Linked DNA regions of Martelella mediterranea DSM 17316. The main gene of each other region encodes a partner of the protein of the gene in region 2 in a complex. Links are inferred from orthologs where the notes say so. Each region holds a gene or a part of one and is shown on either strand. Other genes may lie near its edges.

The links.
Region 1: the proteins of dnaN (region 2) and Mame_RS18005 are in contact, whole or in part, in a solved structure (PDB 1OK7), measured with the Escherichia coli proteins. The link is inferred for Martelella mediterranea DSM 17316 from one-to-one orthologs.

What each region holds. Positions count from the first base shown.
Region 1 is NZ_CP020330.1:3,863,573-3,878,150, reverse strand. What follows is about bases 8,867-11,863. They hold Mame_RS18005 (DNA polymerase IV), read right to left. Parts: upstream 11,022-11,863; coding sequence 9,711-11,021; downstream 8,867-9,710. Other genes in these bases: Mame_RS17995 (DUF3572 domain-containing protein), read right to left, coding at 11,741-11,863; Mame_RS18000 (hypothetical protein), read right to left, coding at 11,091-11,744; Mame_RS18010 (IS110 family RNA-guided transposase), read left to right, coding at 8,867-9,533. In the rest of the region: MocR-like pyridoxine biosynthesis transcription factor PdxR, read right to left, coding at 1-1,256; Mame_RS18040 (TRAP transporter substrate-binding protein), read left to right, coding at 1,380-2,381; Mame_RS18035 (TRAP transporter small permease), read left to right, coding at 2,599-3,156; Mame_RS18030 (TRAP transporter large permease), read left to right, coding at 3,156-4,496; Mame_RS18025 (nuclear transport factor 2 family protein), read left to right, coding at 4,513-4,917; Mame_RS18020 (NAD(P)/FAD-dependent oxidoreductase), read left to right, coding at 4,930-6,321; xsc (sulfoacetaldehyde acetyltransferase), read left to right, coding at 6,333-8,114; more of Mame_RS18010, read left to right, coding at 8,604-8,866; more of Mame_RS17995, read right to left, coding at 11,864-12,037; Mame_RS17990 (response regulator), read left to right, coding at 12,172-12,543; Mame_RS17985 (PleD family two-component system response regulator), read left to right, coding at 12,554-13,828; peptide-methionine (R)-S-oxide reductase MsrB, read right to left, coding at 14,289-14,578. UniProt on the Escherichia coli protein: Poorly processive, error-prone DNA polymerase involved in translesion repair and untargeted mutagenesis. Copies undamaged DNA at stalled replication forks, which arise in vivo from mismatched or misaligned primer ends.
Region 2 is NZ_CP020330.1:1,584,045-1,598,502, reverse strand. What follows is about bases 4,272-7,148. They hold dnaN (DNA polymerase III subunit beta), read right to left. Parts: upstream 6,331-7,148; coding sequence 5,212-6,330; downstream 4,272-5,211. Other genes in these bases: rsmI (16S rRNA (cytidine(1402)-2'-O)-methyltransferase), read left to right, coding at 6,532-7,148; pyrF (orotidine-5'-phosphate decarboxylase), read right to left, coding at 4,409-5,119. Outside these bases: arsB (ACR3 family arsenite efflux transporter), read left to right, coding at 1-617; Mame_RS07405 (disulfide bond formation protein B), read right to left, coding at 584-1,135; Mame_RS26595 (DUF5993 family protein), read right to left, coding at 1,148-1,300; Mame_RS07400 (RNA pyrophosphohydrolase), read left to right, coding at 1,499-2,005; bfr (bacterioferritin), read right to left, coding at 2,081-2,566; Mame_RS27250 ((2Fe-2S)-binding protein), read right to left, coding at 2,514-2,843; Mame_RS07385 (hypothetical protein), read right to left, coding at 2,989-3,177; Mame_RS07380 (complex I NDUFA9 subunit family protein), read right to left, coding at 3,292-4,263; more of rsmI, read left to right, coding at 7,149-7,425; Mame_RS07360 (YraN family protein), read left to right, coding at 7,418-7,780; Mame_RS07355 (extracellular solute-binding protein), read left to right, coding at 7,899-9,197; Mame_RS07350 (ABC transporter permease subunit), read left to right, coding at 9,510-10,391; Mame_RS07345 (ABC transporter permease subunit), read left to right, coding at 10,402-11,244; Mame_RS07340 (sn-glycerol-3-phosphate import ATP-binding protein UgpC), read left to right, coding at 11,256-12,308; gshB (glutathione synthase), read left to right, coding at 12,386-13,339; Mame_RS07330 (TM2 domain-containing protein), read right to left, coding at 13,334-13,669; Mame_RS07325 (YifB family Mg chelatase-like AAA ATPase), read left to right, coding at 13,833-14,458. UniProt on the Escherichia coli protein: Confers DNA tethering and processivity to DNA polymerases and other proteins. Acts as a clamp, forming a ring around DNA (a reaction catalyzed by the clamp-loading complex) which diffuses in an ATP-independent manner freely and bidirectionally along dsDNA.

The DNA.
Region 1 (14,578 bases), 2.3 Mb from region 2 along the record:
CCGCCGGCCACCGCCGCGCTTTCAAGCGTCAGGCAGCTTCTGGCCAGCGCCTGATCCAGCACCGCGCGCCGCTTCACCATCGCGCCACGCAGCCGCACGATGTGGGCGTCATAATGGCCGAGCGCCAGAAAATAGGCTGTGATGCGCTGCAGATGGCCGGGCGGGTGGCGCAGCAGCATTGTCCTCAGCTCGCGCGCCTTGGCGATCAGCGGGGCGGGCGCCACCAGATAGCCGATCCTGAGACCCGGAAACAGCGATTTCGAGAAACTGCCGATATAGAGAACGCGGCCCTCGGTATCGAGCGATTTCAGCGCCGGGGCGGAGGGGCCGAGATAGGACATCTCGAAATCGTAATCATCCTCGACGATCACGAAATCCTTGGCGGCTGCGCGGTTCAGCAGTTCCTGCCGGCGACCGAGCGGCATGGTCGAGCCGGTGGGGATGTGATGGCTTGGCGTGATCATCACCAGCCTTGTATCGTCCGGCAGGGTTTGCGGGTTCAGCCCCAGCCCGTCGACAGGCAGGAAGGTGACCGGGCTTTGCGAGCGGCGCAGCGTCTCGGCGATATCGGGATAGCCCGGCTCCTCGGTGACGGACGGCCGGTCGGCGCGGCACAGAAGCTCCACCGCGATATAGAGCGCGTTCTGCGCGCCGAGCGTGACCAGCACCTCATCCGGCCGGGCATGGATGCCGCGCCGGGGCAGGGTGTTGGAGCAGATATAGTCGATCAGTAGCGGATCGTCGCTGCCGTAGCGATCGGTGGAAAGATCGCCGAAATCACGGCTGCCGAGCGCACGGCGGGCGCAATCGCGCCAGGCGTAATGGTCGAAAAGGCGTGGGTCGGGCTGGCCGTAGATGAAGGGATAGCGATAGCTGCGCCAATCCGTCGGCTTGCGGATCACCCGCCTGGGCGGCGGATGGTCGGCAAGCCATCGCGACCAGTCAAGCGATGTGTCGCCCGCCGCCATGCCGGCGACCGTCAACCCCCGGTGCGGGGCGGTTGCCGCGACCGCGACGCCCGAGCGCGGCAGGGTTTCGAGATAGCCCTGGCCGACAAGTTCCTGATAGACCAGCGTCACCGTCATGCGCGACAGGCCCAGCGCTTCGGCGAGTTTCCGGCTTGACGGCAGGCGGGTGCCGGGCCGCGCGCCGCTTTCCAGAATGGCGCGCACCAGCGCGGCCGCAAGCCGGCCCTGCAGGGTCGGCGCGTCGGCGGCGCGCAGGAAAATGCTCTCGGCTGCGATTGTGCTTTTCATCTGGACCTAACGAAGCTCCTATCTGGACATATCGCGGAACCGCGCTTGCTGCAATCTTGACGGCCGTCAAGCGACCGCGATCTCAATCAAGCGGCGTAGCAATCCAAAAGTAGGGGACTACACATGACCATTCTCACCCGTTTTGTGACCGGCGCCGTCGCCGTGCTCGCCCTCAGCCTTCCGGCTGCCGCAACCGAATACCGCATCGCGGTCGGCGACGGCGCGGGCGGCACGCAGGAAGCGCTCGGCAAGGCCTTCATCGCGGCGCTGGAGGAAGAGTCCGGCGGCGAAATGACCGGCAAGCTGTTCCTCAACGGCCAGCTCGGCGACGAGCAGGATACCGTGACGGCGGCTGCCACCGGCACGCTCGATTTCTCGATTCTGGCGATCAACAACATCACCCCGTTCTCGCCATCGGTCGGCACGTTGACGCTGCCTTACGTGATCCTCAGCCAGGACGATGCCGAACAGCTCACCCAGGGCGAGATCGGCCAGCAGATGATCGAGCAGACCATCGAGGATGCCGGCGTGCGCATCATCGGCTGGGCCTATTCCGGCTTCCGGGTGCTGACCAACTCCAAGCGGCCGGTCTCCACCGTGGACGATCTGCAGGGCCTGGTGATCCGCGTTCCCAAGAACGAGATCATGATTGAGACCTACAAGAGCTGGGGCGTCAACCCGACGCCGATGGCCTGGGGCGAAACCTTCGCCGCCCTTCAGCAGAAGGTCGTCGATGGCCAGGACAATCCCTACATGACCGTCTACGCGATGAAGTTCGACGAGGTGCAGAAATATATCACCAACCTGCACTACATCTTCTCGATCGAGCCGCTGATCATCTCCGAGGCGCTGTTTGAAAGCCTGTCTGAGGAAGAGCAGCAGCAGGTGCTGGCCGCGGGCGAAGCCGCGACCAAGGCCTCATCTGAATTCCTGCGGGCGGAAGAGTCCAAGATCAAGGAAGAACTCGTCAGCCGCGGCATGGAGATCACCGATCCGGCCAATAACGAGCAGGAATTCATCGACCTCGCCACCACGGCCGTCTGGCCGAAATTCTACGACCAGATCGGCGGCAAGGAAGTGCTGGACAACGTGCTGACCTCGCTCGGCCGCGAACCGGCGAAGTAATGGGTGAGGGGCGCCGGGCGCTGTCCGTCGCCGGCAAGGCCCTCCCTCCCTCTCTGTGTCATGCTCGGGCTTGACCCGAGCATCCAGGCCACTCCGAAAGCGCTGCCTGGACCCTCGGGTCAAGCCCGAGGGTGACCCATGAGAAGGCGAGGCCGTAACAAGCCAACGTCCCCTTGCTCAACGCTTCGCCGTCCACGCCAATCCTCCCGAGGTTGCCATGTCCGCATTCTGGTCATTTGTCGACAAGTTCGAAAGCCATGTGTGCCGTGTGCTGCTGGCCGTGTTCGTGACGCTTCTGTTCGTGCAGATCGTCGCCCGCCAGTTGTTCGGTTTCTCGATCACCTGGATCGAGGAACTGTCGGTCATCCTGTTCGTCTGGTTCGCCTATTTCGGCGCGTCCTATGCCGCGCGGATTGCGGCGCATAACCGCGTCACCTTTCAGTTGAACGCGATGTCGCGCAAGAAGGCCCGTATCATCGAGGCCATCGGCGATGCGTTCTGGATCGCCTTCAACATCGTTTTCGTAATCGAATCAATCGATTTCATCGGCCGCCTGAAGCCGTTCGTGAAGGCCCAGACGCTGGGCTGGGAGATGCGCTACATCTATCTGGCGCTGCCGATCGCCTTCACGCTGATGACGATCCGCATCCTGCAGGTCAATTACATGAAACTCGTGATGGGCATCGATCCGGCCGATCCGGACAAGGCGAGCGTCGAGGCGGCGATGGAATTCGCCGCCGACGAACAGCGCGCTTATGAGCGGAGGCATCCCTGATGGACAGCCTGCTCATTGAAATCCTGTTCGGTTCGTTCTTCGGCCTGCTGATCCTCGGCGCGCCGATCACGGTGGCGCTCGGCGTCGCTTCGCTGATCGCCATGCTCTATCTTGGCGACAACCCGATCAAGATGGTGCAGATGGCATGGTCTTCGGTGGGATCGTTTCCGCTGATGGCGTTGCCCGCCTTCATCCTCGCCGGCGCGCTGATGGAGGCCGCAGGTCTTTCCCGTCGGCTGATCGCCTTTGCCGAAAGCCTCGCCGGCCCGTTTACCGGCGGGCTTGGAGCCGCGACCGTGATGGCCTGTCTGTTCTTCGGCGCGATCTCGGGTTCGGGGCCCGCGACCACGGCGGCCGTCGGCATGCTGATGATCCCGGCCATGGCGCGACAGGGCTATGGCCCCGGCTATGCGGCCTCCGTCACGGCGGCGGCGGGCGGTCTCGGCATCATCATTCCGCCCTCGATCCCGATGGTGATCTTCGGCATTTCGGCCATGGGCATGCAGCCGCCGCCGGAAGCGATCGAAGCGCATGGCGTGTTCCAGTCGGTGTCGATCTCCAAGCTGTTCATCGCCGGCGTCCTGCCGGGCGTGGTGATGGCCGGCGGCCTTCTGACGATGAACTATATCCGCTGCCGGATACGCGGCTTCCACGGATCGGACGAGCCGTTCTCGCTGCGGCGCGTCGCAAGTGCGGGCTATCACGGCTTCTGGGCCTTGCTTGCCCCGGTCGTGATCCTCGGCGGCATCTATTCCGGCTATTTTACGCCGACCGAGGCCGCGATCGTGGCGATCTTCTATACGCTGTTCGTCGGCGCGGTGATCTATCGCGAACTCGATGTCCGGCAGGTGATCAAGGCGCTCGACACCACCACCTGGCTTGCGGGCCGCGTGTTGCTGGTGCTGTTCGCGGCAACGATCTTCGGGCGTCTCCTGGTCGAAAACGACGTGCCGGGCGTGATTGCCGGCGGCATCCTGTCGCTCACCGACAATCTCTATGTGATCTGGGCCATGGTTATCGGCCTGCTGCTGATCATCGGCATGTTCATGGAAACGCTGGCGGCGATCATGATCCTGGTGCCGGTCATGCTGCCGGTCGCCTACATGATGGGCATCGATCCGGTCCATTTCGGCATCGTGATGATCTGCACACTGTCTGTCGGCTTCCAGACCCCGCCGCTTGGCGAGAACCTGTTCATCGCATCCGGCATTTCCGGGATTTCGATCGAGCGGATCAGCCTGCGCGCAATTCCGTTCGCGATCGCCTCGGTCATCGCAATCTTCATCATCGCCAGCTTCCCGGCAATCTCTCTCTGGTTGCCGCGAATGATGGGCTACTAGGGCAAGGAAAACTCCCATGACTGCACATAATAAAAAACTCTCCGCAGACGATCTGAAGGCCACATTCGACGCCTTCAACCGCCACGACATCGACGGTGTGATGACCCATTTCGCCGATGACTGCGTGTTTTTCACCGTCGCCGGCGACCATGAATACGGCAACCGGATCGACGGCAAGGAGGCGATCGCCAAGGCCTTCGTCGGCGTCTGGACCGCGATGCCGGACGTAGAGTGGGCCGATCACAGCCATTTCCTGTCGGAGGACGGCACGCGCGGCGTCAGCCAGTGGACCTTCCGCGCCACCAATCCCGACGGCACCCGGACCGAGGTTCAGGGCGTCGACCTGTTCCGGATCAGGGACGGCCGGATTGTCGAAAAGCAGGCGATCCGCAAACAGCGGCCTGCGATACCCGCAAAGTGATGTGAGACGATCATGCAGGTCAATGCAAAACGCCTGGGATCGAAGCCCTTCGATCCGCATTATGATCCCCTGACCGACCGCACGCTCGGCCCGGGCAGCGACTACGCGCCGACCTACTGGATCGGCACCGCCGGCGAAACGCCCGAGGATGACGGCCCCGTGACCTCCGACATGGATGTCGATGCGGTGGTGATCGGCTCCGGCTATACCGGGCTTTCGACCGCGATCCACCTTGCCAAGATGCATGGCATCAAGGCGACGGTGCTGGAGGCCAACGGCGTTGCCTATGGCTGCTCCACCCGCAATGGCGGTCAGGCGCAGATCAGCGCCGGCCGGCTGAAGCGCAGCCAGTGGATCGAGCGCTGGGACCTTCCCACCGCGCGCGCGCTGCACGACGAGATGGTCGAGGCCTTCGACCTGTTTCGCGGACTGGTCCGCGACCACGCGATCGCCTGCGAGCCGCAGGATGGCGGACATTATTACATCGCCCACAAGGCATCCGCCATGCCGTCGCTGGAGGCAGAAACCCGGCTTCTGAACGACAAGTTCGGCTATGGCGCGCGGATTCTCGGTCGCGAAGAGGTGCTGGAAACAGTCGCGCGCGATATGGAGGCTCATGGCGCGATGTGGGAGCCGGACGGCACTGGCATCCACGCCGCCAAGCTCGCCTTCGGCTATCTGCGGGTTGCCCGTGAACTGGGCGCGACGGTTCATACCGACAGCCCGGTACAGAGCTGGGAATACAAGGATGGCGTCCACCATCTGAAGACGCCGCGCGGCACGGTGCGCACGAAGCGCGTGGCGGTCGCCACGGCGGCCTATGCGCCGCGCGGCCTGCATCCGCGGGTCAAGGACCGGCTGCTGCCGATCATGTCCAACAGCGTCGTCACAAGGGTTCTGACCGCGGACGAATTGCAGTCCATCGGCATCAAGAAGCTGTCGCCGCTGACCGACACCCGTACGCTGCGCAATTATTACCGCCTGCTGCCGGACAATCGGCTGCAGATCGGTTCGCGCGCGGCGATCACCGGACGCGATGCCTCCAACCCGGCGCATCTCAAGGGGCTCTGCGATGCGATCGCCCGCAAGTTCCCGGCGCTCGCGGGCGTCGATCTGGACTATAGCTGGTGGGGCTGGGTCGATGTCTCCCATGACATGATGCCGCGTATCACCGGCATGCCGGATCTGCCGGGCGCCTATTACTCGCTCGGCTATGGCGGCAACGGGGTGATGTATTCGGCGATGGCCGGACGCCGTCTGGCGCAGCTTGTCGCCGGGGAACCCATCCCCGACCTGCCGATCTACGGCAATGAACTGAAACACGAGGGCTGGAAGACGCCCTTCCGCCGGCTCGGCCAATGGGGCCTCTATCAACTCTATCATTACCGTGACGAACGGAAGTAAGGAAAATACCGATGAAAATGACCACCGAGGAAGCATTCGTCAAAGTTCTGCAGATGCATGGGATCGAACATGCCTTCGGCATTATCGGCTCCGCGATGATGCCGGTCAGCGACCTGTTTCCGAAAGCCGGCATCACCTTCTGGGATTGCGCCCATGAAACCAATGCCGGGCTGATGGCCGACGGCTTCACCCGCTCCACCGGCAAGATGTCGATGGCGATCGCCCAGAACGGCCCCGGCGTCACCGGCTTCGTCACGCCGGTCAAGACCGCCTACTGGAATCACACGCCGCTGCTGCTGGTAACCCCGCAGGCCGCCAACAAGACGATCGGGCAGGGCGGCTTTCAGGAAATGGAGCAGATGCGGCTGTTCGCCGATTGCGTCAGCTACCAGGAAGAGGTCCGCGACCCCTCGCGCATTCCCGAAGTGCTGAACCGGGTGATCATGGAAGCCTGGCGCAACTCCGCGCCGGCTCAGATGAACATTCCGCGCGACATGTGGACCCAGGTGATCGATGTCGACCTGCCGCAGGTTGTCGCCTTCGAACGTCCCGCCGGCGGCGAACTGGCTGTCGCGGAGGCCGCCAAGCTTCTGTCGGAAGCGAAGTTCCCGGTGATCCTGTCGGGCGCCGGCGTGGTGCTGTCCGGCGCGATCCCGGACCTGATCGCACTTGCCGAACGGCTCGATGCGCCGGTCTGCAGCAATTACCAGCACAATGACAGCTTCCCCGGCTCGCATCCGCTGGCCATGGGCCCGCTCGGCTACAACGGCTCCAAGGCCGGCATGGAGATCATCGCCAAGGCCGATGTGGTGCTGGCGCTCGGCACCCGCCTCAACCCGTTCTCGACCTTGCCGGGTTACGGCATCGATTACTGGCCGAAGGATGCGAAGATCATTCAGGTTGACATCAACGCCTCGCGCATCGGGCTCACCAAGAAGGTGACCGTCGGCATTCAGGGCGATGCCGGCAAGGTGGCGCGCGGCATTCTGGCCCAGCTTTCCGAAACCGCCGGCGACGCCGGGCGGGCGGACCGCAAGCATCTCGTCTCCCAGACGAAATCGCGTTGGGCGCAGGAACTGACGAGCCTTGACCACGAAGACGATGATCCGGGTACGGAGTGGAACTCGGGCGCGCGCGAACGCGATCACGATCTGATGTCGCCGCGTCAGGCCTGGCGCGCGATCATGCAGGCGGTGCCGAAAGAGGCGATCGTTAGCAGCGATATCGGCAACAACTGCGCGATCGGCAATGCCTATCCGACCTTCGAGAAGGGCCGGAAATATCTGGCGCCCGGCCTGTTCGGCCCCTGCGGCTACGGTTTCCCCGCGATTATCGGCGCCAAGATCGGCAATCCCGATACGCCGGTGATCGGCTTTGCGGGCGATGGCGCGTTCGGGATTTCCATGAACGAGATGACCGCCTGCGGCCGCGATCACTGGCCTGCGATCACCATGGTGATCTTCCGCAACTATCAGTGGGGCGCGGAAAAGCGCAACACGACGCTGTGGTACGACAATAATTTCGTCGGCACCGAGCTCGACCGCGACACCTCCTATGCCGCGATCGCCAAGGCTTGCGGCGCGCACGGCGTCCAGGTTCGTAGCCAGCAGGAACTGACCGAGGCGCTGACGGCCGCGGTGGAGCGCCAGCTCAAGAACAAGGAAACCACCTTCATCGAAGTGCTCCTCAACCAGGAACTCGGCGAGCCCTTCCGTCGCGACGCGATGAAGAAACCCGTCGTCGTCGCCGGCATCGACGCCAGCGACATGCGCCCGCAGAAGGGTGCTGCCTGAGCTGGGGCTGAGGCCAAGCAGAAAACAATCTCCCCCCTTGAGGGGGAGATGCCCCGACAGGGGCAGAGAGGGGTGAGCCCTTTCCTCATACGCGGAGCTTGCGGCTCAAGCCCATTACCCCTCTCTGTCGCCATCTCCCGCTCAGGGCAGGGTTATCGCATATGGCGTAGCAGCTTGCTCCCAATACTCTCTCCCGCTTGCGGGAGAGATGCCCCGAAAGGGGCAGTGAGGGTGAAGCAGCATCCCAAAGCTGTGAGGGCGTTCGCGGTGATAGGCTCCCCCCTCACTGTCGCTTTCGCGACATCTTGTAACTTGAATTCGGCTGCGTGTGATATTGTTTCGCCCGCGGTGGCGGATGGAAAGCCGAACGGCATCCGGGACACCAAGCCCGAGGGAGAGCGAGGGGTTCCATCCGCCGTTCCATCGAACCCGAACAGTCGCCAGGGCCGCTTGCGCAAGCAAAGTCCGTTTAAGCAAGGATGGGTGAAGATGGATATCGTCGTTGGGATCGATGTTTCGAAAGATCGTCTGGATGTGGCCGTGGCGCCGTCCGGCCTGGCGTTTGCGGTTGTCAATACACAAGCCGGGATCGATGAGCTGGTAGCACGCCTGCAGTCGGTCAAGGCCGACGTCGTCGCGCTGGAAGCGACGGGCGGTTTCGAGACGCCTGCCGTGGCGGGGCTGTCCTCGGCGGGATTGTCCGTCATCGTGGTCAATGCGGCCCAGGTTCGCGCCTATGCCCACGCGATCGGCCGCAAAGCCAAGACGGACCCGATTGACGCGGCCTTGATCGCCGCCTTCGTGATGGCCACCAGGCCCACGCTTCGGCCGCTCAAGGATGCCGAGACCCAAGCGCTGTCGGCTCTGGTGGCGCGTCGCCGGCAGATCGTGCAAATGATCGTGGCCGAGGAAAACCGGGCACGCATGGCGCTGGCCAAGGAGACGCACAAGAGTATCAGACGCCTGCTGAGTGCGCTGCGGCACGAGCTGGAAAGCCTGGACGCCGATCTCGACGATCACATCCGCAAGTCGCCGCTGTGGCGGGTGCGCGAAAGCCTGCTGACCTCGGTGCCTGGGGTGGGATCGGCAACAGCCCGCACGCTCATGGCTGAAATGCCCGAGCTCGGCAGTCTCGACCGGCGGCAGATCGCGTCGCTTGCCGGCCTTGCTCCATGGACAAGACAATCGGGCACGTGGAAAGGCAAGAGCTTCACCGGCGGCGGCAGGGGCAAGGTGCGCTCGGCCCTCTTCATGGCAGCGCTCGTGGCCAGCCGTCACAACCCGGTTCTCAAGGCCTTCCGTGAACGCCTCGTCGCCGCCGGAAAGCCCAAGATCGTCGCCATCGTGGCAACAATGCGAAAACTGCTCACCATTCTGAACGCCATAATCCGGGATCAAAAACCATGGAAAAGCGCTTGACCGCTAAGACAGTCGCTCTCCCCTCCGGGGCGAGAAGATTGGGGGGCTATGCGACAAAGTCATGTGCGATAACGCTGCTTTCAAGGGGGGAGATCGGGGCTGAGGGGCTCTCTATTGGCGGCGGGTCGAAAACGGACGTCGAGGCTGTTTCAGCCACAAAGCTCCGTTGAGTTTGTCTCACTCATCTCGGCCCGACTTCCCCCTGTCCGGCCGGAAGGTGTAGCCCGTCTCCACTGCCGCCAGTCCGTATTTTCCGCGCAGGCGGTCGATGGCGCCTTCGGCTGCGGCGCGTTTGGCGGCGCCCGGGTCGACGAGGTCGGGCGGGTCGGCGGTGGCCGGGTCGCAGAGGTCGGAAATGCCGATGCCGATCAGGCGGTATTTCGTGCCGTCGGTCTCGTTCTTCAGCAGTGAAAGTCCGTTGGAGAATATCCGGTCGGCAAGCTGTGTCGGCGCGCTCAGATGGCGGTTGCGGGTGCGGATCTTGAAGTCGGCAGTCTTCAGTTTCAGAACCACCGTATGCCCGGCAAAGCCAGCCGCCTTGGCGCGGCGCGCGGTCTTTTCGCTGAGCCGCCTGAGAATGGCGCTCAGTTCCTCGAGATCGGAAATATCGGTGTTGAACGTGGTCTCGTTGGAGATGCTCTTGGTTCCCCGCTCCGGTTTGACGGAGCGCGTGTCCTCGCCGCGGGCGAGGTGGTAGAGCCTCGGACCGATCACCCCGTAGCGGCGCAGCAGCTCATTCTTCTCCATGGTCTGGAACTGGCCGATCGTGGTGATGCCGTCGCGCTTCAGCGTTTCGGTGAACGCCTTGCCGACGCCCCAGATCATCCCGACCGGCTTGTCGGCAAGGAAGCTCTTGGCTTCCGCCTCGCCGATGACCGAAAAGCCGCGCGGCTTGTTGAGGTCGGAGGCGATCTTGGCGAGGAATTTGCAATAGGACAGGCCGATGGAAATGGTGATGCCGAGTTCCGCCTCCACGCGCTTGGCAAACCGTGCGAGCGTGACGGCGGGGCTTGCCCGATGCAGCCTGCCTGTGCCGGTAAGATCGAGAAAGGCCTCATCGATCGAGAGCGGTTCGACCAGCGGCGTCAGTTCCAGCATCATCGCCCGCAACTGGCGGCCGACGGCGACGTATTTCTCCATGTTGGGGCGGATCACCACCGCATCCGGACAGGCTTCCAGCGCCTTGAACATCGGCATGGCCGATTTCACACCGCTGATTCGGGCGATGTAGCAGGCGGTGGAGACCACGCCGCGCTTGCCGCCGCCGATGATCAGCGGCTTGTCGGCAAGCTCGGGATTGTCGCGTTTCTCGATCGCGGCATAGAACGCATCGCAATCGATATGGGCGATCGACAACGTATGCAGTTCGTCATGACGCAAAAGTCGGGGGCTGCCGCAGTGGCGACAACGGCGGACATCGCCCACGGTCGCCTTCAGGCAATCGCGGCACAAGGCTTCCGGAGTGGGCGTCGTCTCGGCCATGACCATCAGAACAAAGATTGAACACCCGAAATTACCGCCGCCGCCGCCGCAAGGCAAGCAGCGTCGCGACGGCGATCAACCGTTTTCGGCGATGTGGCGGCGGATCAGCCGATCGGCATGGTCCCAACCGGTCGCGACCACGGACGGGGCCTCGGTCTTCGGCGCCATCGCGCGGTAATCGTCATTGATCAGCAGGTTGATCGTCAGCGCGTCGGGCAGGGATTCGGCAACCGAGCGGCAATTGTAGAGCATGTCGTCCACGAAGATCAGAGCCGGCGGGTCCTTGTTGCAAAGCGCGCTCAGCACCGCGCCCTTCGGCTCCTCCGATGCGATCAGCGGAAAGCTGAATCCGAAACGCGACAGCAGGCGGCGGCGGGCCTCGCGGTGGCGCGGCGGCATGGCGGTCAGCAGCAGGACGTCGGCGATTTCGGTGAGGCCATAGAGCGTTTCGCGCGCGGCGTCGAACGGCTCCTGCCATTCCTCCTGGGCGTCGTAGAATGCCGCTAGAAAGGCGCCGACATCGGCATCGGGAATCTTTTCGCCGGTCGCAAGGCTGGTCACATTGCCGTTCAGACTGAAGGTCTCCAGCACCAGTTCATGGTCATGGGCCCTGAGGAAGGCCTTGAATGGCTCGAGGAATTGCAGCACGACCTCGTCGACATCGACGACCACCAGGGGACGGTCGCCGATCTGCAGGCCGGAAAGCTCCTCGTGTTCAACCGTTTTCAATCGACCTGTCCGCCATATTCAAGCTTCTGCCATGCATGGGAAACCGTTTCCGGCTTCACCTTGCAGTCATGGCAAAACGCCATCAATGTGGGCTCATGCCCGGCGATGAAGCCGATCATGGCGCTTTCGAAGCCGGGACTTTGCGACAGCGCGCGCAATTCGCCGATATTGATTCCGGTCAGCGCTGAAAACCGGTTCAAAAGCTCCGGCTCGCCGGAAAGCCAGACCAGAATTTCGACGGCCAGCGCATGTTCGCGCGAGGGATTTTCAGATGGATCGGCAAAATTTTGCACGCGGATTTCCGTTTCTTAACCAAATCGGCCTAAACTTGGTCGATGATGCGCTCATAATTCGGTGAGAGCGATTCTAGCGTTTCACCGGCGCGTTGCAAGCCGGACCATGGGCCGGTGCCAGGGGATTGCGTCAGATGGCGAAACAGGTTCTGATTGTAGAAGATAACGATTTGAATATGAAACTGTTTCGCGATCTGGTGGAAGCCTCTGGATATGAGGCGGTGGAAAGCCGCACGGGCGCCGATGCGGTGGAACTGGCGCGGCTGTTCCGGCCGGGGCTTATCCTGATGGATATCCAGTTGCCCGAGCGTTCCGGCATCGACATTGCCCGCAGCTTGAAAGCCGATGCCGAATTGGCGACAATACCGATCGTCGCGATCACGGCGTTCGCCATGCGCGGCGACGAGGAGCGCATCCGCGAGGCCGGATGCGATGCCTATCTATCCAAACCCGTATCGGTGCCGAACTTCATCAAGACCGTGAGAACCTATCTGGGCGATGCCTGAGGAAACGACCGTGAATAGCTTCGGCGAAGAAAGCATCGTTCTGATCGGCGGCGAGGGGGCTGTGGCCCAGACGCTTGCCGCGATGCTGAGTTCGTGGCCGGTCGGTTTCTACCAGGCCGATTTTTCCGACAGCGACGGCATGATGGCGGCGGTCAACGCCGCAAGCCTGATCCTCGTCGCCGTCGATGACGAGGATCCCGCGCCGGCGCTCTCCTGCTGCGGGATTTTGAAGGAGCATGATTCGGGCATTGCCGCCCCGGTCGCCATCATCACGCCGGAAAAGGCCGATGCAACGCTTCGGCTGGCAGCGCTGCGCGCCGGCGCCGATGACGTGATCGGGTTGGAGCACAATCTGAATGCCGCCGCCGCGCGCATTTCGGCGCTGCTGCGCTATAATGCGTTGCAAAAAGAGGCGGGCTCGTGGGAGCGCGCCGCAATGCGCACCCAGGCCGACCCGGTGCCTGACGACAGCGTGAAGGTGCTTGTGGTCGCCGAGGATGCGGCGCTTCGGCAGGATATCCTCAAATCCATGTTGTCGCTGACCACCACGATCGCGACCGGCGATCTGCCGGAGGCGCTGTATCTGGCCGCAAGTCACCGTTTCGATCTCGTGCTGGTTCACGGCGGGCCTCAGCTTTCCGATGCGATGCGGATATGCGGCCAGCTTCGCTGCGTGCCGGGCATGCGTTTCGTGCCGCTGTTCGCGCTGTCCGAGCCGGGCGGGTTGTCGGTCGTCTCAAGCGATGCCGCCCGCAGCGCGGATGACTGCATGGACTGGCCGGGCGAGACCGGCGAACTGGTGCTGCGCGCGCTGCTGCATCTGCGCCGCAAGCGGTTCATCGAGACCATGGGCGCCGGCATGACCGATGCGGCCGAGGATGTGCCGCCGACTGAAGCGGGCGAGGGGCTGCTGGCGCCGGATGGCTTCGCCCGCGCGCTCAACACGCTGAAGCGCGAGGCGAGCGAGGCCGGAGAACCGCTTTACATGGGCGTGCTCAGGGTTCCCGAAAGCGTGGCCGACGAGAGTGCTGCGGCCGTGGCGTCGCTGATCCGCTACCACCTGCGGGGCCGCGAGGCGGCGAGCCACGTCGAGGCCGGACTATTTGCCATCCTTTATCCGGATCGGGGCAGGGATGATGCCGAACACGCAATCCATGCGCTGCATGCCATGCTGGATGCGAGCTGGCGACAGATCGCTGACGAGCGCGCCCGCGCGGGTGTGCTCGGCTCGGCGGAGGGCGACGATATCCCGGTGTTCAAATCGGCGTTGATGGAAGTGGGCTGAAGCCCCTCGATCATTGCCGGGTGCAGTGAACCGCGCCGTTGGGGCGGCCGCCTGGCATGAAAAGCGAACTTCACTTTCCCGTTCGACACTCTAATCGAATAGAGTTCACGAAATTAACCATAAAATAGACTGAATTGAGCGCGAACTGTTAAAAACGGTTGATTATTTTCTGTGTGCGTTCAAGTTTACTTTAGCTGCTTTAAGCAGTTGCCCCATGATGCTCAGGTCCGCCGCATCTCCTGGTCTCGTGGGGTCGACCGGCTGACGGTAACCGGCTTCCTCGTGCCGCTGCCGTTAGCCGGTCGGTCTCGTGTTAGCGCTGTCTAATATTAAGAAACGGCGCGCAAGCCGGTTGCGGTTTCGCCGTAAATTCCTGAAAAAACAAAAAGTTACGCCCTCAATCATCCATCACACGGGATCGAGGGCGCAGAGGCTCGCCGTCAAAAGGGGCGGCTTGGGACTACTTTTCGTCAGGCACGAAATGCATTGCGTGGCCGTTCATGCAATAGCGCAGGCCGGTGGGCTTGGGGCCATCGGGGAAGACGTGGCCGAGGTGGCCGCCGCAGGTGGCGCAGCGGATTTCGGTGCGCACCATGCCGAGAGAAGCGTCGCGCAGTTCGATCACGGCGTCCTTCCTGACCGGCTCGAAAAAGCTCGGCCAGCCGCAGCCGGCGTCGAACTTGGTATCCGAGCGGAACAGCGGGGTCTCGCAGCCGGCGCAGTAATAGGTTCCGGTCTCGAAACTGTCCC
Region 2 (14,458 bases):
CGATCATGATCGTCGCCTTCGCGCCGATCGTGGCGCTGCTCCTCGGCCTGTCGGCGATTACCGTGCCGTGGGACACGCTGGTGCTGTCGGTCGGGCTCTACATCGTGATCCCGGTGATCATTTCCCAGATTATCCGCCGCTCGCTGCTTGCGGGCGGTTCAACGGTGCGGCTGGATGCCCTCCTTGCGCGCCTTCAACCGGCCTCGCTGGCCGCGCTGCTGGCCACGCTGGTGCTGCTGTTCGGCTTTCAGGGCGAACAGATCATCGCCCAGCCGATGATCATCGCGCTGCTGGCCGTGCCGATCCTGATCCAGGTCTATTTCAACTCCGGCCTCGCCTATCTGCTCAACCGGGCGGCGGGCGAGCAGCATTGCGTTGCCGGACCGTCGGCCCTGATCGGCGCGTCGAACTTCTTCGAGCTGGCCGTCGCCGCCGCCATCAGCCTGTTCGGCTTTCAGTCCGGGGCGGCGCTCGCCACCGTTGTCGGCGTGCTGATCGAGGTGCCGGTGATGCTGTCGGTGGTCTACATCGTCAACCGCAGCAAGGGCTGGTATGAAAGCGGAGCCGCGGTTGCCCGCAACCCTCACCGCCCGGAGAGCGAGTCCAGCGCCTCGTAGCTCGTCGGGTTGTCCGGGCAAAGGCCGAGCCCGCATTCGGCCAGCGTCGAGACGCCGTTGCCGAGCGTCATCAGCGCGAAGAACACGACCGCCACAAGCCCCAGCCCCGAAAGCCGGCGGGCCGGGGCGGTGGCAAAGCCGCCAAGCACCAGCATGACCGCCGAACCGAGAATGACCAGCGCGAACACCAGAAAAGCCCAGGTATAGAAATGTAGGCCGAGGAAGGGATCGCCATAGGCCCCGGTGCCCGGCACCACATGCAGCGCCACCTGCCGGAGCGCCGGCACCGCGCCGGAAAGCGCGCCCAGGATCATCAGCCCGTAATGGCGCGGCGCAACCCCGAAAATGACGTTCAAAGCCAGTCCCACGCCCACCATGACAAAGCCAGCGCGCTGCAGCAGGCAGAGCGGACACGGCAGTTCGCCATAGGCAAATTGTGCATAGAAGGCAAACAGCAGCACGATGGAAATCGCCAACAGGGCAAGCGCGTTCAGTGTCGCGGCCAGTTTTTCACTCATGGCGTTCCCCTCCTAAAGCGACAGATCGAGCGTATCGGTGGCATGGAGCCGGTAGAGCACGACAAGCAGCAGCAAGCCGGCAATCGTGAGCGCCACCGCCGCCCCCTTTCGATCCTTCAGCGCCAGGTAAACCGTGCCCGCGCCGATAAAAAACGGAAGTGCCATCATCCGAAAATCCCCCTCTGCAATACGACGCAAGACATGGCAGGCTTTTCAGGCGCCTGCAAGCAATACGCCGGGGGCACCAGACATTTTATACGCCACGCCAAGCGGCAGCATCTGGCGGGAACGAAGGAATTCCCATTCGCCGCGCTTTGCTTTAGGCATGGCGGAAAGAAACCCCATCGGACGAGACTTTCTCCCATGCGCAAAGCCCATGAACTGCCCTACCGGCCGAATGTCGGCGTGATGATCCTGAACCCTGAAGGCAAGATCTGGCTCGGACGACGCCTGTCGGAAAACAATTCGGAATCCGACGGCTCCCCGCAGCTCTGGCAGATGCCGCAGGGCGGCATCGATCCGGGTGAAACGCCCCTCGAGGCCGCAACCCGCGAGCTTTACGAGGAGACCGGCATGAAATCGGTGGAACTCATCGGAGAGGCGCCCGGCTGGATCAATTACGACCTGCCCGACCACCTGATCGGCATCGGCCTGCGCGGCAGGTTCCGCGGCCAGACCCAGAAATGGTTCGCCTTCCGATTTCTCGGCGACGACAGCGAAATCGCGATCGATCCGCCGCCGGACGGCCATGAACGCGAGTTCGACGCCTGGCAATGGGCCGATATCGAAACCCTCCCCGGGCTGATCGTCACCTTCAAGCGCGCGGTCTATGAAAGGGTCGTCGACGAGTTCCGGCACCTGACGGACTGACGAGCGGGCCGCGCACCATAAAAAAGGCCCGGACAAATCCGGGCCTTAGAGAATCACGAAAGTGCCAGGGAGCGGTTATTCGGCACTCTCGCTCGATGCGGCGTTGAGCTGGGCATATTTCTGCTCGCCGATCGAATCCAGCAGATCGAGCTGGGTTTCGAGAAAGTCGATATGGCCTTCCTCGTCGATCATCAGTTCTTCGAAGAGCTTCATGCTGACGTAATCGCCAGCCTCGTGACAGATGTCACGGGATTCCTTGTAGGAATTGCGCGCTTCGTATTCGCCGGCCAGATCGGATTCAAGCACTTCCTTGACGGTCTGGCCGATACGCAGCGGCGCCACGGTCTGAAGGTTGGGATGGCCTTCGAGGAAGATGATGCGGTCGATCAGCTTGTCGGCGTGATGCATTTCCTCGATCGATTCGGCGCGCTCTTTCTCGGCGAGCTTCGTCAGACCCCAGTCTTTCGTGAGACGGTAATGCAGCCAGTACTGATTGACGGCGCCGAGCTCAAGAAACAGAGCTTCGTTCAGCCGTTCGATAACTTTTTTGTCGCCTTTCAATGTCCGCTCTCCTGTTCTTTTGGTGGAACTCTTTGAGGCGGCTCAAAAAATCACATATCTCAGCTTCGGTCGAGTCACTATTTTTATGATAGGCCTCGGTCGTGCGGACAATGATATCGGCGACATTCGGGAAGCATCCACAGCAGCGGCCGCGCTTGGCCATGCGGTGATAAACCTTGGCGGGAACAATAAGCTGCCAACAGTCCTCGTCGAGCAGCTCGACGATGGTCTGTTCAATTTCCTTTTCGGTAATGAAATTGCAACTGCAAACCAGCATGCTTCCACCATTGACATAAGTCTCTGATGAGAGCTGTTTTGCAAAAGGCGAGGCTGATTGTCAAGATTAAATTATCGTCAGCCCGTCACCAAGGCCCTCACGAAAGCTTGAGCCGGGCCGGACGGAAAATGATCAACGAATGGAATCAGTTGACGGCCGCCAGCGCGCAGGGGTCGACCCCGTAGGCGGGCGCACAGCCGGGCTTGCCCGCGGCAATGCTGCCGGGAGCGGCGAGCGAGGCCGCCATGATCATCAATGCCGCGCCTGCGAACAAAACAGCGATAGACTTACCCATCGTTTCAGAAACCCTTTTGATACGAACCCGCTTGATCATCTTAGCGATGACTTTCCAATAAACAGTAAAGGCGCAACTACTGTGACAGGTTCCCGAATGTGGCGAAATTTTTGCGAAATTGTGGGCAGGATATGCACCCGCCCCATTTTACCGTCAAGCGATTTTCCCGAACTGACCGTGCTGTCGGTACTGAACGAGGTAAGTGCGCAACACCACCTCAAGCTGTGCCGGGCGAATGCCGAGGCCATCGAGCGTGCGCCCCTCCGCCTGCGCTTCTTCGGAGACAACATTGTCCGCTTTCAGAAGCTTGACCTGGTCGGACGTCAACGGCGGCGCGATGAACGGAATGAGGCTGGCAATGCTGCCGAACAATGAAGCGAGGCCGAACGGCATGGAGAGGAGCGCGCGCTTGCGGCCGGTCACCGAGAGCAGCAGTTCGAGACATTCGCGGAAGGTCAGCACGTCGCGACCGCCGAGTTCGTAAACCTTGCCGCCCTCTAGCTTGCCTTCGACGGAACGCGCGATCACCTCGGCGACGTCGCCGACATAGACCGGCTGGAACTTCGTCTCGCCGCCGCCGATCAGCGGCAGGATCGGCGAGATCAGCGACATCTTTCCGAACTTGTTGAAGAAGTCGTCCTCAGGGCCGAAGATGATCGAGGGCCGCACGATCACCGCGTCGGGACAGATTTCGCGGATCGAGGCTTCGGCCACGCCCTTGGAGCGGGCATAGTGTGACGGGCTGTCGGCATCGGCCCCGATGGCGGACACGTGCGTGAGCTTCGCCCCTTCGGAGCAGGTGACTTCGGCCACCAGACGCGCGCCTTCGGTCTGCACCGCATCGAAGCCGTTCTTGCCGCTCTCGAACAGGATGCCGACGCAATTGACGACATGGTCGGCGCCGTGGATGGCGCGGCGCACCGATTCCTCATAACGCAGATTGGCCTGCATGAAGGTGATCTGGCCGACATTGCCGAGCGGCTGGAGAAACAGGGCGAGGTCGGGACGGCGAACGGCAACGCGAATGCGATAGCCCCGTTTGGCCAGCGCCCGGACGACATAGCGACCGACAAAACCGGAACCGCCGAAGACCGTAACCAGCGGGGGAATGTTCGATAGCGTCATGACAAGCCTCTCGTTTGGATGATAGCTCCCCCTTAGCCCAATTGACCGCGAAGGTGAAGGGACAAGAGGTCGCGGCGGTTAATAACGCACAGCCTCGGCGGGCCGCCGTGGCCGCTGCGACACAGGCCGCGGCGCGCGGGGTGTCTCAGCCGTTCGCGGCCCCAAGTATCTCCGCCTCGATGTCATCGACAATCCGCCGGGCGGCGGCTTTCGGGTCGTCGGCCTTGACGATCGGACGGCCGACGACGAGATGGCTCGCGCCGGCGGCGATGGCATCGCGCGGCGTCATCACCCGCTTCTGGTCGTCGGCAACGGAGCCCGCCGGACGGATGCCCGGCGTCACCACCGCCATCTCGGGTCCGATCACGCTGCGCACCGTTCGCGCTTCGGCTGCCGAACAGACCACCCCGCCCATGCCGGCCTCGGCCGCCTGGCGGGCGCGTTTCTCAACCAGGTCCGCGGCAGTTACTGCATAGCCCGCTTCGATCAGGTCTTCGTCGTCCATCGAGGTCAACACGCTGACGCCGAGCAGGCAGAGCGGCGAACCGGCCGCCGCCGCGACAGCCGCGCGCATCGCCTTCGGATAGGCATGCAGCGTCAGCATGGTCACGCCCATCTTCGCGATGTTCTCGACGCCCTTTGCCACTGTGTTGTCGATGTCGAGCAGCTTCATGTCGAGAAAGACCTGCTTGCCGTCCTCGGCCAGTTCGCGCGCAAAGGAAAGCCCGCCGGCGAAGGCGAGCTGATAGCCGATCTTGTAGAAGGAAACGGTGTCGCCAAGCGTTTCGACCATGGCTTCCGCTTCGGCCACGGTCGAAACGTCCAGACCCACGATAAGGCGGTCGCGTGCAGGCATGTCATCGGCTCCTTCGTCTCGTTTCACTGCGATGCAATTGACACAAAACCGCCCGCGCGAAAAGCGAAAAAGCCCCGGCCCTGCCGGCTGCGCTAGACCCGCATCGGCATCAGCACATAGAGCGCGTTCTCGCTGTCGGTGTCGCGCACCAGCGTCGGCGAGCCGGCATCGGCGAACAGGAACACCGCTTCGTCGCCGGTCAACTGACCGGTGATATCGAGCAGATACTTGGCGTTGAAGCCGATATCCATCGGCTCGCTGTCATAGCCGACGGCGAGTTCATCCGTGGCGCTGCCCGAATCGGGGTTGTTGACGGTGAGCGTAAGCTGGCCTTCGGCAAGCGACAGCTTGACCGCACGCCCGCGCTCCGACGACACGGTGGACACGCGGTCGACGGCCTTGGTGAAATCGGCGCAATCGATGCGCATCTCACGGTCATTGTTGGCGGGAATCACGCGCTGGTAATCCGGGAAAGTGCCGTCGATCAGCTTGGAGGTGATCACCACCGAACCGATGGTGAAGCGGATCTTGGCATCCGACACCTCGACCGCGACAATAACCTCCGGATCATCGAGCAGCTTCTGCAGCTCGCCGACCGTCTTGCGCGGTATGATGACGCCCGGCATGTTCTCGCAGCCCGACGGCGCGTCGATTTCGGCGCGCGCCAGACGGTGGCCGTCGGTGGCGACGGCGCGCAGCTTCAGCGCCTTGCCCTCGGCCATGGCGTGGAAATAGATGCCGTTCAGGTAATAGCGGGTTTCCTCGGTCGAGATCGCGAACTGGGTGCGGTCGATCAGCATCTTCAGGTCGCTCGCCTTCAGCTTGAAGGCGTGGCTGAAGGAACCGGCCGTCAGATCGGGAAAATCCTCCTGCGGCAGGCATTGCAGCGAGAATTTGGATTTGCCGGAGGCAACCGAGATGGTCTGGCCGTCGGTGGCCGTGGCCAGCGACACTTCCGCGCCATCGGCGAGCTTGCGCACGATTTCGTAAAGCAGATGCGCCGGCACGGTGGTCGCACCCGCCTGTTCGACCATCGACGCCGTCTTTTCGGTGATTTCGAGATCGAGGTCGGTCGCCTTCATCTCGAGATCGTTCCCTTCGGCCTTCAACAGCACATTGGAGAGAATCGGTATGGTGTTGCGCCGCTCGACCACGCGATGCACATGGTTCAGGGACTTCAGCAGGTTTGATCTCTCAAGCGTGATACGCATGACTTTCGCTTTCACTCTTATTGCGCGGACGGCGACTGGCATGCGCCGCAGGGGCGCAGGCGGGGTGACAAAATGACAGCAAATCCGTCCGGATTGCAAGGGGTGAGACCCCTTACTCCCCATTGATCGCAGGCTGAGACCCCACGCCCCTTGCGAGCGCTCCCATGCCGTGGTCAAACGAACAATGAAAATGCCGGGACAATGGTGATGGAAGACAACAGCAATCGGTTCGAAATCGCGGGCCATCCGATAGAGGCGCGGCCTCTTTCGCCGGGCCTTTATCTGGTGGCGACGCCGATCGGCAATCTCGGCGACATCACCATCCGCGCGCTGGAGACGATTGCCGGCTGCGACATTCTCGCCTGCGAAGACACCCGCGTGACCCGCAAGCTGCTCGATCGCTTCGCGATCCGCAAGCGCCCCTATGCCTATCACGAGCACAATGCCGAAAAGGCAGGCGAGAAGCTGATGGAAGCGCTTTCCGAAGGCAAGACGGTGGCGCTGGTCTCCGATGCCGGCACGCCGCTGGTCTCCGATCCCGGCTACCGGCTGGCGCAGCAGGCGATTGCCGCCGATGTCAAGGTGGTGCCGATCCCCGGCGCGTCCGCGCCGCTCGCCGCCCTCGTCGGCGCCGGCCTGCCGAGCGATGCCTTCCTGTTCGCGGGCTTCCTGCCGGGCAAGGACAAGGCGCGCCGCGACCGGCTGACGGAACTCTCCGACGTGCCGGCAACGCTCGCCTTCTTCGAATCCCCGCATCGCATCGCCGCCACGCTGGACGCCGCCAGCGAGGTGCTCGGCGGCGAGCGGCCGGCCGCCGTCTGCCGCGAACTGACCAAGACCCACGAGACCTTCCGCCGCGGCTCGCTTGCCGAACTGGCGGACCTTTATCGCGACGAGACGGTCAAGGGCGAAATCGTGCTGCTGATCGGGCCGCCGCTGGCCGGGGCCGCCCCGGATGCAGGCGATGTGACAGCGCTCCTGAAAAAGCTCGCGGCCGAAATGCCGGCGGCGAAAGCGGCGGCACAGGCCGCGAAGGAAACCGGCCTGCCCCGCAAGGAACTCTACCAGCAGCTTCTGGCGCTGAAGGATGGCTGACGCGCCGAAAGCCCGGCGCAAGGCCGAACGGCGCGGACATCGCGCCGAATGGCTGGCCGTGCTCTATCTGCGCCTCAAGGGCTACCGCGTCGTCGCCACCCGCTACAAGACCCATGCCGGCGAGATCGACATCATTGCCCGCAAGGGCGATCTCGCCGTGTTCATCGAGGTCAAGGCGCGGCGCGAGGCGCAGGTGGCGATCGACGCAGTCACCCCATCCGCCATGCGCCGCATCCGCGCGACGTCCGATGTCTGGCTGGCGCGCCAGCCCGATTTTCACCGCCTTTCGCAGCGCTACGATATCGTCGCCTGCCTGCCGGGCCGCCTTCCGCGCCATTTTCCCGACGCGTTCTGACCCCGAGCCGCGCGCTTTTACAATTCTGCAACAAAACCGTCGTCTGCCCGTCACGCAGCAAGGCTACCTCCCCGGTAATCATCGCTATCGATGATTTTGAGAACCGGGGAATTTGATCATGAAGAAATTTGTTCTGGCCGCGCTCGCCGCCGGCCTTTCCACGTCGACCGCTTTCGCCGCCACCGACATCACCTGGTGGCACGGCATGGGCGGCAAGAACCAGGAAGTCATCAACCAGATCGCCGAGAAGTTCAACGCATCGCAGGACGCCTGCACGCTGACGCCGGTTTCCAAGGGCACTTATGAAGAAGCGCTCGCCGCCGGCATCGCCGCCTTCCGTTCGGGCGAGCAGCCGAACATTCTCCAGGTGTTCGACGCAGGTGCCGCCACCATCATCAACGCCAAGGGCGCTGCCGTTCCGGCCGAAGACCTGATCAACGACGCTGGCTACACCTTCAACCGCGAAGACTTCATCGAAGGCGTGCGCTACTTCTACGCCGACAGCGACGGCAAGTTCGTCGGCATGCCGTTCAACTCGTCGGCGCCGATCATGTACATCAACACCGAAGCCTTCGAAAAGGCCGGCGTCGAGCCGCCGAAGACCTGGGAAGAGTTCGAGGAAATCGCGCCTGCCCTGAAGGATGCCGGTTACGTTCCGCTCGTCCAGTCGCAGCTCACCTGGGAAATGACCGAGAACTTCTTCTCGCGCAACAATCTCCAGTTCGCGACCAACAACAACGGCTATGACAGCGTCGAGGGCACCGAGATCCTGGTGAACACGCCCGAGCACGTCATGATGTATGAGAAGCTCAAGGATTGGTACGACAACGGCTATTTCGGCTATTACGGCGCCGGCTGGTCCGATAACCAGAAGCCTTTCGAGGAAAACAAGGTTGCGCTGTGGATCGGTTCCTCCGGTTCGTTCGGCGGTCTGCAGAGCACGGCCCAGATGCCCTTCTCGGCGACCTTCCTGCCCTATTGGGGTTCGATCGACGGCGCTGGCACCAATTCCTTCATCGGCGGCGCGGCGCTCTTCGCGCTTTCCGGCAAGTCCGACGACGAGAACAAGTGCACGGCCGACTTCTTCCAGTTCCTGACCTCGCCGGAAATCCAGTACTTCTATCACAAGTCCACCGGCTACGTTCCGGTCACCACCGCGGCCTATGAACTGGCCAAGGAAGACGGCTGGTATGAAGAGCAGCCGGTTGCCGAAGTCGGCATCCAGCAGCTTTCGCTGCCGGGCGGCGAATGGTCCAAGGGCTACCGCATGGGCTTCTACCCGCAGATCCGCGAAGTGATGGAACGCGAATACAACAAGATCTTCGCGGGCGAGACCTCGGTTCAGGACGCGATGGCAACGATCGAGCAGGAAGGCAACGCCCTTCTCGCCCGCTTCGCCAAGACCGCCGGCAACTAAGGCGCCGCATACGAAAATTGCCGGTCCGGGGGTTAACGCCCCCGGATTTTGGCGTATTTGCCAAATGCAATCCCCGTCGCAAACGGCGGTCGCGTTTGCTCTGCATGATGGAACTTGCTCCCAATACTCTCTCCCGCTTGCGGGAGAGATGCCCCGAAAAGGGCAGTGAGGGTGATGCAGCCTTTCCAATCGTGAGGGCGTTCGCGGGGTGGGTCTCCCCCCTCACTGTCGCTCTCCCCTCCGGGGCGAGAAGACTTGGGGGCCATGCGGCATAGGCGGGTTCGTCGCCCCGACCGCAACAGGAAACAGAAAATGAAGCGCGTCCAGTTCAATTCGGCCCTGCTGCCCTATCTTTTCGTGCTGCCGCAGATGGCGATCATCGTGATCTTCTTCTACTGGCCCTCGGCACAGGCGATCCGTTCGTCCTTCTTTCTGGAGGACCCGTTCGGTTTCGGCGAGACCTTCGTCGGCTTCGACAACTACGTCGATGCGCTCACCTCCTCCTACTATCTCCAGGTCGCGCGGTTCACGGTGATCTTCACCATCATCGTCACCTTCCTGTCGCTGACCCTAGGGCTGCTGCTCGCCTCCAAGGCCGACGACGTGATCCGCGGGTCGAGCAGCTACAAGACGCTGCTGATCTCGGTCTATGCGATCGCCCCGCCGGTTGCGGGCCTCTTGGGCATGATGTTCTTCGACCAGCATATCGGCCCGTTCGTCAAAATGGCGTCCTGGTTCGGCTGGGACATGAAGGTCGGGATCAACTATTTCGACACCACCTTCGCGATGATCACCGTCGCCGTGTGGAAGCAGATCCCGTATAATTTCATCTTCTTCCTGTCCGGGCTGCAATCGATCCCGGTCTCGGTGCGTGAGGCGGCGGCGATCGACAACCGCTCGCGCCTCGGCCGGTTCTGGACCGTGACGCTGCCGCTTCTGGCGCCGACGGCCTTCTTCCTGCTGATCATCAACATGACCTATTCGCTGTTCGACACGTTCGGGATCATCGACGTGATCGTCAAGGACAAGGCCGCCAACAACCCGATCACGCTGGTCTACAAGGTCTATATGGATGGCTTCCGCGGCAATGACATCGGCGGCTCGGCGGCGCAATCGGTCATCCTGATGATCATCGTCCTCGCGCTCACCTTCTTCCAGTTCCGCTTCATCGAGCGGCGCGTCCACTACAATTGAGGAAAGCGCCATGCACAGAACCAAACTGATCGATCACATCATCCTGCTGTTCGGCGTATTCTTCATGATCGGCCCGGTGTTCGTGGCCTTCATGACCTCCACCCACACGGCGATCGATGTCCATATCAACGGCCTGCAGGTGAGCTGGGGCGGCGATTTCGTCGCGACATACAAGGAATTGCTCACCCGCAAGGGCGGCTTTACCGGCGAGGTGACCGGCGCGCGCATGGTGATGAACTCCTTCATCCTCGGCGTCGGCTTCGCCGTCGGCAAGATCGTGCTGTCGATGCTGGCCGCCTATGGGCTGGTCTATTTCCGCTCCAGGTTTTCGACGCTGTTCTTCTGGATGATCTTCACCACGCTGCTTTTGCCGCTGGAAGTGCGCATCCTGCCCTCCTACGACGTGATGACCAAGCTTGGGCTGATCAACACCTATACGGGTCTGATCGTGCCGCTTCTGGCATCGGCCACCGGCACGTTCTTCTTCCGTCAGTTCTTCAAATCGGTGCCGGACGAACTGCTGGAGGCGGCCCGCATTGACGGCGCCGGGCCGTTCAAGTTCTTCATCGACATTCTGGTGCCGCTGTCGAAGACAATGATCGCCGCGATCTTCATCATCATGTTCGTCTATGGCTGGAACCAGTATCTCTGGCCGATGATCATGACCAATGACGAGAGCTTCTACACGCTGGTGCGCGGCATCAAGCAGATCCTGCTCGTCTGGGTCGGCTCCCAGATCCCCGAATACAATCAGGCCTTCGCCCTTGCCGTGCTCGCCATGCTGCCGCCCGTGCTGATGGTGGTGATCTTCCAGAGCTGGTTCATCAAGGGCCTGACCGAAAGCGACAAATAGGAACAACAACGATGTCCGCAATCGAAATCTCGAAGGTTTCCAAGATCTATTCCGGCGATCAGCGCGCGGTCGACAGCGTCGACATCGCGATCGCCGATGGCGAGTTCATCGTGCTGGTCGGCCCGTCAGGCTGCGGCAAGTCCACCCTTCTGCGCATGGTGGCTGGCCTTGAGACCATCACCGAAGGCGAGGTGAAAATCGCCGGCAATGTGGTCAACAGGATGGACCCGGCCGAGCGCGATATCGCCATGGTGTTCCAGAATTACGCGCTCTACCCGCATATGACGGTCTATAACAACCTGGCCTACGGCCTGAAGAACTGCGGCACGCCGAAGGCCGAAATCGCGGAGCGGGTCGCGGAAGCCGCCCGCATGCTGGAGCTTGAACCCTATCTGGAGCGCAAGCCGCGCGCGCTTTCCGGCGGCCAGCGCCAGCGCGTGGCGATGGGCCGCGCGATCGTGCGCAAGCCGGCCGCCTTCCTGTTCGACGAGCCCTTGTCGAACCTCGACGCCAAGCTGCGCGTTTCCATGCGCGGCGAGATCAAGCATCTGCAGAAGCGGCTCGGCACCACCTCGATCTACGTCACCCACGACCAGTTGGAAGCCATGACGCTGGCCGACCGGCTGGTGGTGCTGAATGGCGGCAGGATCGAACAGATCGGCACGCCGCTCGACGTCTACCACAAGCCGGCCTCGACCTTCGTCGCCAACTTCATCGGCTCGCCGGCGATGAATCTGGTTGAGGGAAAGCTGACGCAAGGCCAGCTCACGATCGGCGACAACAGGATGCAATTTTCCAGCGCTCCGCCCGCCGATGGCCCAGTCACCGTCGGCATCCGCCCGGAAGACCTGCAGCCGACGGCGGGTGCCGGCCTCAAGGCCCGGCTCGATTATGTCGAGGAACTCGGCGCCACGCGGCTTGCCCATTGCCTGACCGGCGGCGAGCGGCTGACTGCGGCGCTCTCCCCCGAGATACCGCTTGCCGACGAACTCACCTTCGCGGTGTTGCCGGAAAAGGTGCATTTCTACGACCACGCTACCGGGAAGCGGCTTTCGACCGCCTGAGCGACGCCTGCGATTGCCAAGGGGCGGCGCGATGACTAAATATCGTGTCGCTTTAACCGAACCGGGACACGCTTTTCATGGCCGCAATCAAGAACGTCGCCGTCCAGATGGACCATATCTCCACCGTCAAGATCGGCGGCGATTCGACCTTTGCCATGAGCCTCGAGGCGCAGAACCGGGGCTACAAGCTGTTCCACTACACGCCCGACCGGCTGAGCCTGCGCGACGGCAAGGTGTTTGCGACCGTCGAGCCGATGACGCTGCGCGATGTCGAGGGCGACCATTACACGCTCGGCACGCCGGAGCGGATCGACCTTTCGACCATGGATGTGGTGCTGCTCAGGCAGGACCCGCCCTTCGACATGGCCTATATCACCTCCACCCACCTGCTGGAGCGCATCCATCCGAAGACGCTGGTGGTCAATGACCCGGCCTGGGTGCGCAACTCGCCGGAAAAGATCTTCGTCACCGAGTTCACGGACCTGATGCCGCCGACGTTGATCACGAAGGATGTCGGCGAAATCCGCCGTTTCCGCGAGGAAATGGGCGATATCATCCTGAAGCCGCTCTATGGCAATGGCGGCGCGGGCGTATTCCACTCCACCCGAGACGATCGCAATTTCACCTCGCTTCTGGAAATGTTCGCGCAGATGTTCCGCGAACCCTATATCGCCCAGGCCTATCTGCCGGCCGTGCGCAAGGGCGACAAGCGCATCATCCTGGTCGACGGCGAATTCGCCGGCGCGATCAACCGCGTGCCGGCCGAGACCGACAGCCGCTCCAACATGCATGTCGGCGGCCGCGCGGAAGCCGCCGGCCTGACCGAACGCGAAAAGGAGATCTGCGCCCGCATCGGCCCTGCACTGAAAGAGCGCGGCTTCATCCTCGTCGGCATCGACGTGATCGGCGACTATATGACGGAAATCAACGTCACCTCGCCGACCGGTATCCGCGAGGTCAAGAAATTCGGCGGGGCGGATATCGCGAGCCTGATGTGGGACGCGATCGAGAAGAAGCGCGGCGGTCTATGATCTGTTCTCGCCCGCCAGCGCCTGCTGCGTGAGGCGCGCGCGGATCTCGTTCTTCTGGGCGTCGATCATGCCCGAGATCAGGAACAGATCGACGATCCACCATAGCGCCCAAATGCCAAGCAGGAAAAAGCCGACGATGAAGACGACGGTCAGTCCGCCGATGACGTTGAGCAGAAGCATGGCAAGGCCCGACCCCATGCGGCCGAGATAAAACCGGTGAATGCCGGCCCAGCCAAGGAAAAACCACAGCAGATAGGCAGCCGCCGGCGATTTGGCGCTGTTGGTCACGTGCTGCTCGATCAGTATCCGCTCTTCGGTCGTCAGTCCCATGGCACCCTCTTTGCTTTCGACCCGCGGTTTACTGCGGCGCTGGCGATCTGTCTATCCCGTTGAACACGAAGGAGAAATGAAAGTTCTCTTTTTGTTCTTGCAAGTAAGCGCGAGTTATGGAATCCTTGCAACCTGAGGATACAGGCAAGCGGGCGGGATGGTCATGGTTTCACGCGTTCATACGGTTGCGTTTCAGGGGATCGAGGGCGTTCCGGTCGATGTCCAGGTCATGGTCGCGCCGGGCAAGATCGGCATGCAGATCGTCGGCCTGCCGGACAAGGCGGTCGCTGAAAGCCGCGAGCGGGTGCAGGCGGCGCTCCATGCCACGGGCCTGGCGCTTCCGCCGAAGCGGGTCACCGTGAATCTCGCGCCGGCCGACCTGCCGAAGGAGGGCTCGCATTTCGACCTTGCGATCGCGCTCGGTCTGATGGCGGCGCTCGGGGCGGTGCCAGCGGATGCGCTGTCCGGCTACATGGTGATCGGCGAACTGAACCTTGACGGGACGATCGCCTCCGTGGCCGGCGCGCTGCCCGCGGCCATCGCCGCCAACGCGCTCGACAAGGGCCTGATCTGCCCGGTCGATTGCGGGCCGGAGGCGGCCTGGGCGAGCGCTGATATCGATATTCTCGCCCCCAAGAGCCTGATCGGCATCGCCAATCACTTCAAGGGCACGCAGGTGCTCTCCCGCCCGCACCCGGCCGTGCGCGCCGCACCGCACGACCTGCCGGACCTTGCCGATATCAAGGGGCAGGAGAGCGCCAAGCGCGCGCTCGAAGTGGCGGCCGCCGG